3 regions of the Clavibacter michiganensis genome follow, and region 2 is predicted to be linked to each of the others. Evidence: predicted binding sites of a transcription regulator. Region 2 holds the regulator's gene; each other region holds the start of a gene.
The links. Region 2 encodes LexA, which represses DNA repair genes until DNA is damaged. Its sites were predicted from a motif close to TCGAACANNTGTTCGA; they were not measured.

Region 1 (3,270 bases), 550 kb from region 2:
CGAGAGCCCGTCCCCGTCCCCGTCCGCCGCGATCGAGATCTCGCCGCTCGGTGGCGACGCCGACGCCCACGCCTTCCGCGCCCTCAACGAGGCATGGATCACGACGCTGTTCGCGCTCGAGCCCGACGACGAGCGCGTGCTGGCGGACCCCCGCGGCCAGATCGTCGACCGCGGCGGCGCGGTGCTCCTCGCCCGCGATGGGGACCGCGTCGTCGGCTGCGTGGCCCTGATCCCCGAGGGCGACGGCATGTGGGAGCTCGCCAAGATGGCGGTCGACGAGTCCGTCCGCGGGCGGGGGACCGGGCGGAGGCTGCTCCTGGCCGCGCTCGACGAGGCACGACGACGGGGAGCGGGCGCCGTCGTGCTCGGCAGCAGCGTCGACCTGCCGGCGGCCGTCCACCTCTACGAGAGCGTCGGGTTCCGGCACGTGCGGCCCGAGGAGGTCGGGCACATGCCCTACGCGCGGGCCAGCGTGTTCATGCGCCACGACCTCGGCGGGACGCCCGGGGCCTAGCGATCCCGGAGCCGTGCCTCAGCGCTCGGCGGGCGCCTCGACGATCCGCGGATCCGGGAAGGCCGTCTCGACCGCGGGCGCGTCGGTGCCGCGGGCGCGCATCCACACGAAGAAGCCCGTGAGCGTGAAGGCGCCGTAGAAGACGTACATGAAGGCGGAGGCGTAGTAGCCGGCGCTCACGAGGAGCGGGACGCCGACGAGGTCGACGGCGACCCAGACCGGCCAGAACTCGACCCAGCCCTTGGCCATGCCGTAGGTGGCGAGGAGCGAGCCGACGAAGATCCAGGCGTCGGCCCACACGGGCTCGTAGGAGCCGAGCGCGCGGAAGACGGGCGTCAGGATCGCGGTGCCGCCGACGAGCGCGACCACGAGCAGGATCCGCTCGCGACCGGACGCCCACTGCGGCACGACGGGCGCGCCTCCGTGCCTGGCCTGCTGCCAGCGGTACCAGCCGTAGACCGACACGGCGATGAACATGACCTGGCGGCCGGCCTGGCCGAGGAGGTTGACGGGGTTCGGCGTGCCGAAGACCGCGCCGAGGAAGACGGTGAAGAGGAGCACGTTGCCGACGATGCCGACGGGCCACGCCCACACCTTGCGACGCATGCCGCCGAGCGCGCTGGCGAGGCCGAAGAGGTTGCCGACGATCTCGCGCCAGAGGATGGCCTGGTCGCCGATGCGGAGCTGCGCGTCGAACAGCCACTCGAGTGCCGCCATGCGGGATCCCTCCGTGCGCCGCGACCCGGATGGCCAGCGAGCGGGACGCCGTGCGCGGCGCCGATGGGGTGAAGGCGCGGGCGTCCCCTGCTATTCCCCGCAGCCCGTGCGGACCGGGTGGACGGGGCGGGCGGGATCAGGCGAACAGGCGCACGTCGAGCTCCTCGTCCGACGCGGTGACGAGCGACCAGCGGCCGCGCGCGTCGACGCTCAGGTCGAACGAGCCGTCGACCCGGCGCGCGCCCGTGGTGAGCGGCACGGCCTCGACGCGCCACATCGACAGCTCCAGCAGGTGGGCGCTCGCGCCGCGGGGCGCGCGGCCCGTGCGCTGCCACCAGTCGACCCGCGCGATCCACCGCTCGGGCGAGCTCACCACCCCGTAGACCACGCCCCGCCAGGTGAACCGCAGCGGCGATCCGTCGCCCGAGAGCTCGACCTCCACGTCCTCGTCGATCCGCATGGTGCCGCTCCTCTCGCCTTCGCGCCGGCCGCGCTCCCGCGTTCGAACGGATGTTCGAACGTCTGATCCGAGTGTAGGAACGCCCGCCGACATCCACGAGGGGAGCGGGCGGATCCACCTCACCCTCGACCGGAGCCTGAGGGTCCGGTCCGGATCGCGCGCATCGGGCATGGATCCGCCACCCGCCGCGTTGGCCCCGGTGTCCCGAGGGCGGCAGACGCCCCCTCGTCATCGACACCCGAGGAGGGTCCACATGACCGACACCACCACCCGCCCCGCCGGGGCCTCCGGCACCTTCGCCATCGGCGGCGACCTGCCCGTCGTCCGGCTCGGCTACGGCACCATGCAGCTGACCGGCGAGGGCGTCTGGGGCGCCCCCGAGGACCCGCACGAGGCCGTCCGCGTCATCCGCCGCGCCGCAGAGCTCGGCGTCACGTTCTTCGACACCGCCGACTCCTACGGACCGTTCGTGGCCGAGGAGCTCCTCAAGGAGGCGCTCCACCCGTACGCCGACGACGTCGTCATCGCGACCAAGGGCGGGCTCACGCGCCCCGGCCCCGGCGACTGGCAGCCCGTCGGCCGTCCCGAGTACCTGCGCCAGCAGGCCGAGCTGAGCCTGCGCCACCTGGGCCTCGAGCGCATCGACCTGTACCAGCTGCACCGCATCGACCCTGCCGTGCCGCTCGCCGACCAGATCGGCGTGCTCAAGGACCTGCAGTCCGAGGGCAAGATCCGCCACATCGGGCTCTCCGAGGTGCAGGTCGACGACGTGAAGGCCGCCCGCGAGATCGCCGAGATCGTCTCCGTGCAGAACCTCTTCAACCTCGCCAAGCGCGACGCCGAGCCGCTGCTCGACTACGCCGAGGCCGAGGGCCTCGCCTTCATCCCGTGGTTCCCGCTCGCGACCGGCGAGCTCGCGAAGGACGGCGGCCCGCTCGACGCCCTCGCGAAGCAGCACGACGCGCGCGCCTCGCAGCTCGCGCTCGCCTGGCTCCTGCGCCGCTCGCCCGTCATGCTGCCGATCCCCGGCACCAAGTCGGTCGGCCACGTCGAGGACAACATCGCCGCGGCGGGCATCGAGCTCACCGACGACGAGTTCCAGGCGCTCACCGACGCCGTCTGATCCACCGCACGACGACGAAGGGCCCCGCGGCGGATCGCGGGGCCCTTCGTCGTGCCGGTCGGCGTCCGGGTCAGGTGCCGATCCGCGTGCCCGAGTCGTCGGCGAGGCCGAGGTCGTCGAGCTGGGCGAGCAGGCTCGCCCCGTCCGGCGCGTAGACCCACGGGATCGAGCTGTCGAGCGCGCGCTTCTCCGCCTTCGCCCGTCCGCCCGCGAGCACGGCCTCGCCCGCCGAGAGCTGCCGGATGAGGACGACCTCGACGTTGTCGGGGTGCCGCTCGGCGAACTCGCCGTAGAGCAGCTCGTCGTGCTGGCCGTCGTCGCCCGCGAGGATCCACTTGACGTGCGGGAACTCGGCCGCGAGGCGCTGCAGGTTGTTCCGCTTGTGCTCAATGCCGCTGCGGAACCACCGGTCGACGGTGGGGCCCCAGTCGGTGAGGAGGATCGGTCCCGGCGGGT
Region 2 (3,270 bases):
CTCGCGGATGGCCTGCCCGAGGACGATCCCGACGTCCTCCACGGTGTGGTGCACGTCGATGTGCGTGTCGCCCGTGGCGGTGACCCTGAGGTCGGTGAGGGAATGCTTCGCGAACGCGGTGAGCATGTGGTCGTAGAACGGCACCGACGTGCTGATCTCGGAGGCGCCGGTGCCGTCGAGGTCGAGCTGGAGGTCGATGGTGGACTCGCTGGTCTGCCGCGTGACGTGCGCGGTGCGCGCGAGGGTGCTCATGGGCTCCATGCTACCGATCGGTTCCCCTCCACCCGCCGCGCTCCCGGCCGCCACCGGGAGCGCGGCGGCGGACCGCTGTGCGTGCGACGCCCCATGCGGCGTCGCCCGAGGATCAGTGCGCGTACTCGGTGGGGACGGCGAGCTGCTGGCCCGCCGCGACGTCCGACGACGGCAGGCGGTTGAGGTCGACGACCGACGCGATGACGTCGCGCGGGTCGGCCGACGGCGCGATCTCCTCGGCGAGGTCCCACAGGGACTGGCCACTGGAGACGGTGACGTACTCGAACGTGGTGCCCGCCGCGTCCTTCGACGCGACGGCCGCGCCGCCGTTGAGCGCCACGAGACCGGCTCCGAGCGCGAGAGGGGCGGCGACCAGCGCGGTGAGGACGAGGCGTCCGCGGCGCGTGATGCGCAGGCGCGTGCGGGGCGCGACGGCGGCCTCCGCGATGGGCGCGAAGGACGGGCCGGCGGGGGTGGTGGCTGCGGGGATGGTGGTGGCTGCGGTGTTCATGGTGACCTCTCGTGCGAGACGGTGGGGCGTCGATACGACGCACCCGGCGGTGCAGTGCGGTGTGGCATGCGATGCGGGTCCGGCAGCTCGCACCCGGCTCTCGGCCGGGAGAGCCGGATGCGAAGCTGTGTTCCGAACATACATTCGAAACCAGCCCTCCGCAAGCCCTCATCACCTAGATCCCGTCGCCACGCCCACGACACGCTCGAACAGGTGTTTGCCCGGGGTGCCTCGGCTGGATACAGTTTCGAGTGCCTGGTGTCCATTGCATCGGGCACCACCGACATCGCCCCCGCGAGCGCGTCGGCCCGCCGGGTCGACCGTGCCGCGGAGGCGTCGGCGACGAGAGGCGGGCCGTGGCATGACGGACGAGCGAGCGGCGGGAGGCGGCGCGACGAGGCGTCGCAAGAGCCTCAGCGACAAGCAGATCTCGATCCTGGAGTTCATCCAGCGCACCATCGCCGGCCAGGGCTACCCGCCGAGCATGCGCGAGATCGGCGACGCCGTCGGCCTCGCATCGCTCTCCAGCGTCACGCACCAGCTCAACCAGCTCGAGCTCTCCGGCTACCTCCGACGCGACCCGAACCGGCCGCGCGCCCTCGAGGTGCTCATCGACCTGCCCGGCAGCGGCGCGGCGGAGAGCGGCGAGCCGTCGACCCCGGTGGGAGACGCCGCCATGGTGCCCATGGTCGGCCGCATCGCCGCCGGCATCCCCATCACCGCGGAGCAGATGGTCGAGGAGGTCTTCCCCCTCCCCCGCCAGCTCGTCGGCAAGGGCGACCTGTTCATGCTGCGGGTCGTCGGCGACTCGATGATCGACGCGGCCATCTGCGACGGCGACTGGGTCGTGGTCCGCCAGCAGAAGACCGCGGAGAACGGCGACATCGTCGCGGCCATGCTCGACGACGAGGCCACGGTGAAGGTGTTCCGCCAGCGCGACGGCCACACCTGGCTGCTCCCCCGCAACAGCGCGTTCGAGCCCATCCTCGGCGACTTCGCCGAGGTCGTCGGCAAGGTCGTCGCGGTCATGCGCTCCGTCTGATCCCCGAGCACGGCGTACGAGAGCGGCCGGTCCCCGAGGGGGCCGGCCGCTCTCGTGCGTGCGGTGGGCGGTGGTGCGGCGCGGATCAGACCGCAGGGACCACCGAGTACGCCTGGACCTGCGCCTGCTGCTCGGCGGTCACGAGCGCGCGCACGCGCGTGCCCTCCTCGACGTAGGCGGTCTCGAGGACCTTCGCCCCGTCGTGGAGCATCGCGACGATCTCGCCGTGCTCGAAGGGCACCAGGAGGTCCACCTCGATGGTCGGCTGCGGCAGCAGCTCTGCGATCCGGCGACGCAGCTCCTCGACCCCCTCGCCCGTGCGGGCCGAGACGAAGACGCCCTGGGGCGCGAGGCCGCGCAGGACGACGCGGTCGCCGTCGGAGGCGAGGTCGCTCTTGTTGAACACCACGATCTCCGGGATGGACGAGGCGTCCACCTCCGCGATGACCTCGTGCACGGTCGCGAGCTGCGCCGCGGGATCCGGGTGCGACGCGTCGACCACGTGCACGAGCACATCCGAGTCGGCGAGCTCCTCCAGCGTCGAGCGGAAGGCCTCGACGAGCTGGTGCGGCAGGTTGCGCACGAAGCCGACGGTGTCGGCCAGCGTGTAGAGCTGGCCCTGGTCCGTCTCGGTCTTGCGCACGGTCGCGTCCAGGGTCGCGAAGAGCGCGTTCTCGACGAGCACGCCGGCCTTCGTGACGCGGTTGAGCAGCGACGACTTCCCGGCGTTCGTGTACCCGACGATCGCGACCGAGGGCACCGAGTTCCGGTCGCGGTTGGCGCGCTTCGTGTCGCGGGCGGGCTTCATCGCGGCGATCTGCTTGCGGAGGCGCGCCATGCGCGTGTTGATGCGCCGGCGGTCGAGCTCGATCTTGGTCTCACCCGGACCGCGCGATCCCATGCCGGCGCCCGCGCCGCCGACCTGGCCACCTGCCTGGCGCGACATCGAGTCGCCCCACCCGCGGAGGCGCGGGAGGAGGTACTGCAGCTGCGCGAGCTCCACCTGAGCCTTGCCCTCGCGGCTCTTGGCGTGCTGGCTGAAGATGTCGAGGATCACGGCGGTGCGGTCGATGACCTTCACCTTCACCACGTCCTCGAGGGCGCGCCGCTGGCTCGGGGCGAGCTCGGTGTCCGCGATGACGGTGTCCGCGCCGACCGCCGCCACGAGCGCGCGCAGCTCCTCGGCCTTGCCGCGACCGAAGTAGGTGCTGGGATCCGGCGTGGGACGCCGCTGGAGCAGGCCGTCGAGCACGACGGCGCCCGCGGTCTCCGCGAGGGCCGCGAGCTCGCGCATGCTGTTCTCGGCGTCGTCGACGGATCCCTGCGAGTACACGCCGATGAGCACGACGTTCTCGAGCCGCAGCTGCCGGTACTCGACCTCCGTGACGTCCTCGAGCTCGGTCGAGAGGCCGGGGACCCGGCGCAGCGCCTGGCGGTCGGCGCGCTCGCTCTGGTCGCCGTCCGA
Region 3 (3,270 bases), 550 kb from region 2:
TCGAGCGCGAGCCCCGCGTCGCGCGCGGCGCCGCGGGCCCGGTAGGTGTTCTGCATCGACAGCAGGGTGACCCGGTTGCTGCCGTACTTCTCGAACACGCGGTGGTAGACCTCGTGCCGCCTGGCCGACTCCACGTCGATGTCGATGTCGGGCAGCGTCGAGCGGACCTTGCCGAGGAAGCGCTCGAAGAGCAGGTCGTGCTCCAGCGGGTCGACGTTGGAGATGCGCAGCAGGTAGTTGACGAGGCTGCCCGCGCCGGATCCGCGGGCCTGGTTGCGCACCCCCATGTCGCGCATGAGCGCGCAGACGTCGGCGACCGTGAGGAAGTAGGTGGCGAAGCCGAAGCCCGTGATGGTCGTGAGCTCGGTGCGCATGCGCGCGAGCACGCGCTGCCGCATCGCCTCGTCGACGTGCCCGAACCGCTCGGTGGCCCCGGCCTCGGCCTTCCGCCAGAGCGCCTCGTCCGGGTCTCCCGTGACGCCGATGACGGACTTCTCCGGCAGCTTCGGCTTCCTCCAGGCGAGGTCGGCGTCCGGATCCAGCCGGCAGCGGTCGGCGAGCTCCTCGGTGGCGCGCAGCAGCGCCTCGCCCGCCCGGCGGTCGAGCGACGACGCGCCCGCGATCTCCCGCGCGATCCCCTGCATCTCGGTAGGGGTCTTCAGCCACGCCTGCCCGTTGGGCTGCGGGCGGAAGGACCCGAGCGGCCGGAGCGTGCCGGCCGCGTCGAGCACGTCGCCCGTGAGCGCGTCGTCGGGCTCGAGGTAGCGGACGGCGTTGGTGAGCACCGCGGGGACGCGGTGGGCGTCGGCGAGCTCGAGCATGCGGGCGGCGTGGCGGAGGCTCGCGGACTCGCCGGGCTCTGTGAAGTGGCAGACCACCTCGACGACCACCGCGCCGGGCAGCAGCCGCGCCCACTCGGCCAGGTGGCGGGATGCGAGCGCGTGGTCGCCCGCCGCGACGGCGCGGCCGACGTCCGAGTCGGGCCCGAGCATGACCGTGCCCACCGGACCGTCCTCGCCGAGGAGGAACGCGGGCGGCCGGGTGCGCGCGATGCCGGCCTGCGCGCTCCGGGCGGTGCTCCTCGCCGTGCCGCGCCCGTGGCTCGCGCTGATGAGCCGGCTGAGCGCCGCCCAGCCCTGGCCGCGCGTGCCGCCGTGCGCGAGCACCGTGATCCGGCCCGGGTGCTCGCCCGTGAGCCCGAGCTCCGCGCCGACCACGGGGGAGACGCCGGCGGCGAGGGAGCGGCGGATGTGGCGGACCGCGCCGTACAGCCCGTCGCGGTCGGTGATCGCCGCGGCCGGCGCGCCCTCGGACGCGACCCGGTCGACGAGCGCCTCGGGCGCCGAGGTGCCGAAGTGGGCGGAGAAGGCGGACGCGACGTGCAGGTGGGTGAAGCTCACGCGCGCCTCCCTCGATGTCCGCCCGCGTCCTCCCCGGGCGCGATGTTCGAACGGATGTTCGACTCGCCCAGTGTAGGTCGGCTGCCCGGCAGCCGCGACCCGTAGTCTCGGAGGATGACCAGCGAACCCTCCACCCTCGTCATCCTCGGCGCCAGCGGCGACCTCACGGAACGCCTCCTCCTGCCGGGTCTCGGCAGCCTCGTGGCGAGCGATCGGGGGCGGCGGATCCAGCTCATCGGCACCGGCCGGAGCGAGCGCACGGCGTCGGAGTGGACGAAGACGGTCAAGACCGCGTTCGACTCGGTGGACGCCACGGGACGCCGGGCGGCGGGCATCGTCTCGTCCACGAAGTACATCCAGGCCGACCCCACCGACCTCGACGACCTGAAGCGGATCCTCGCCGCGTGCGAGGGCGCGCCCGCGCTCTACTTCGCGCTGCCGCCGGCCATCTCCATCCAGGTCTGCGAGCAGCTGGCGAAGCTCGACCTGCCGGAGGGCACCACGCTCGCGCTCGAGAAGCCGTTCGGGTCGAACAGCCGGAGCGCGGCGCAGCTCAACCGCCAGCTGCAGAAGCTCGTGCCGGAGGACCGCATCCACCGCACCGACCACTTCCTCGGCCTCTCCACGGTGCTCAACCTCGTGTCGCTGCGCTTCGCCAACCGCTTCTTCGAGTCGGTGTGGAGCGCGAGGGACATCGAGGAGGTCGAGATCGTCTACGACGAGACGCTCGCGCTCGAGGGCCGCGCGGCCTACTACGACAAGTCGGGCGCGCTGGTCGACATGATCCAGAGCCACCTGCTGCAGGTGCTCGCGGTCTTCGCGATGGAGCCGCCCGCGAGCATCGACCCGGACGACCTGCGCTCGAACATCGCCGCGGTCCTCCGCGCCACCGAGGTGTGGGACAACGACCCCGTCACGTACAGCCGTCGCGCCCGCTACACGGGCGCCACGGTCGACGGCACCCGCATCCCCGCGTACGCCAAGGAGGACGGGGTGGATCCGGCCAACGAGACGGAGACGCTCGCGGAGGTCACCTTCGGCGTCGCCAACGCGCGCTGGGCGGGCGTGCCGTTCCGGCTGCGCTCGGGCAAGGCCCTCAAGGAGGCGTCCAAGCGCATCGTCGTCACCTTCAAGCCCGTGGCGCACCTGCCGCGGGGCCTCCACGGATCCGCGCGGCCGGACCGGCTCGTCATCGACCTCAAGCCCGACGGCATCTCGCTCGAGGTCACCATGGACGGCACGGGCGAGCCCTTCACCCTCACGCAGTCCACGTTCCGCGCGGAGTTCGCCGAGCCCGAGCTCACGCCGTACGGCGAGGTGCTCGACGGCATCCTCGCGGGCGACCCGCGCCTCTCGGTCCGCGGCGACGTGGCCGAGCGCTGCTGGCGCATCGTCGCGCCCGTCATGCGCGCCTGGAAGGGCGACCGCGTGCCCATGGCCGAGTACCGCGCCGGATCCGCGGGGCCGACCGCCTGGCGCTGACCGCCCGGTGCTCCCGCCGCGCATGGCGGGCCCGCATGACGGCTCCCTGGGCGTCGTCGCCTCCCGGCGGCGGCGCCCTCGCCGCGTCCTAGCGTGAGGGCATGCCCGTGACCCTCACCGAGATCCCCCTGCCCGCGGCCTCGCCGGATGCGTCGCCCGGGCTGCACGGCGTGCTGGCGGTGCCCCAGGGCGAGGGCCCGTGGCCCGCGGTCGTGGTGGTGCACGAGGCCTTCGGCGTCACCGACGTCATGCGCCGCCAGGCCGAGCGCCTCGCCGAGGCCGGCTTCCTGGCGCTCATGCCGGACCTCTTCTCCGCCGGCGGCGCGCGCCGCTGCCTGGTCGCGACCTTCCGCACGCTCGCGGCGGGGGAGGGCCGGGCGTTCGTCGA

Region 1: K0V08_RS03370 (DUF6504 family protein) is a predicted target of LexA. The motif match lies at 1,734-1,749, and genes of this name have one in related genera.
Region 3: K0V08_RS03335 (DNA polymerase III subunit alpha) is a predicted target of LexA. The motif match lies at 1,447-1,462, and genes of this name have one in related genera.

What each region holds. Positions count from the first base shown of each region.
Region 1 covers NZ_CP080437.1:725,517-728,786, forward strand. The annotation lists gene K0V08_RS03360 (GNAT family N-acetyltransferase) at 1-514, shown strand, start outside; gene pnuC (nicotinamide riboside transporter PnuC) at 533-1,231, opposite strand; gene K0V08_RS03370 (DUF6504 family protein) at 1,368-1,691, opposite strand; gene K0V08_RS03375 (aldo/keto reductase) at 1,945-2,814, shown strand; gene K0V08_RS03380 (App1 family protein) at 2,885-3,270, opposite strand, start outside.
Region 2 covers NZ_CP080437.1:1,271,893-1,275,162, forward strand. The annotation lists gene hisB (imidazoleglycerol-phosphate dehydratase HisB) at 1-252, opposite strand, end outside; gene K0V08_RS05910 (hypothetical protein) at 365-763, opposite strand; gene lexA (transcriptional repressor LexA) at 1,125-1,805, shown strand; gene hflX (GTPase HflX) at 1,891-3,270, opposite strand, start outside.
Region 3 covers NZ_CP080437.1:719,376-722,645, forward strand. The annotation lists gene K0V08_RS03335 (DNA polymerase III subunit alpha) at 1-1,400, opposite strand, end outside; gene K0V08_RS03340 (glucose-6-phosphate dehydrogenase) at 1,515-2,882, shown strand; gene K0V08_RS03345 (dienelactone hydrolase family protein) at 2,984-3,270, shown strand, end outside.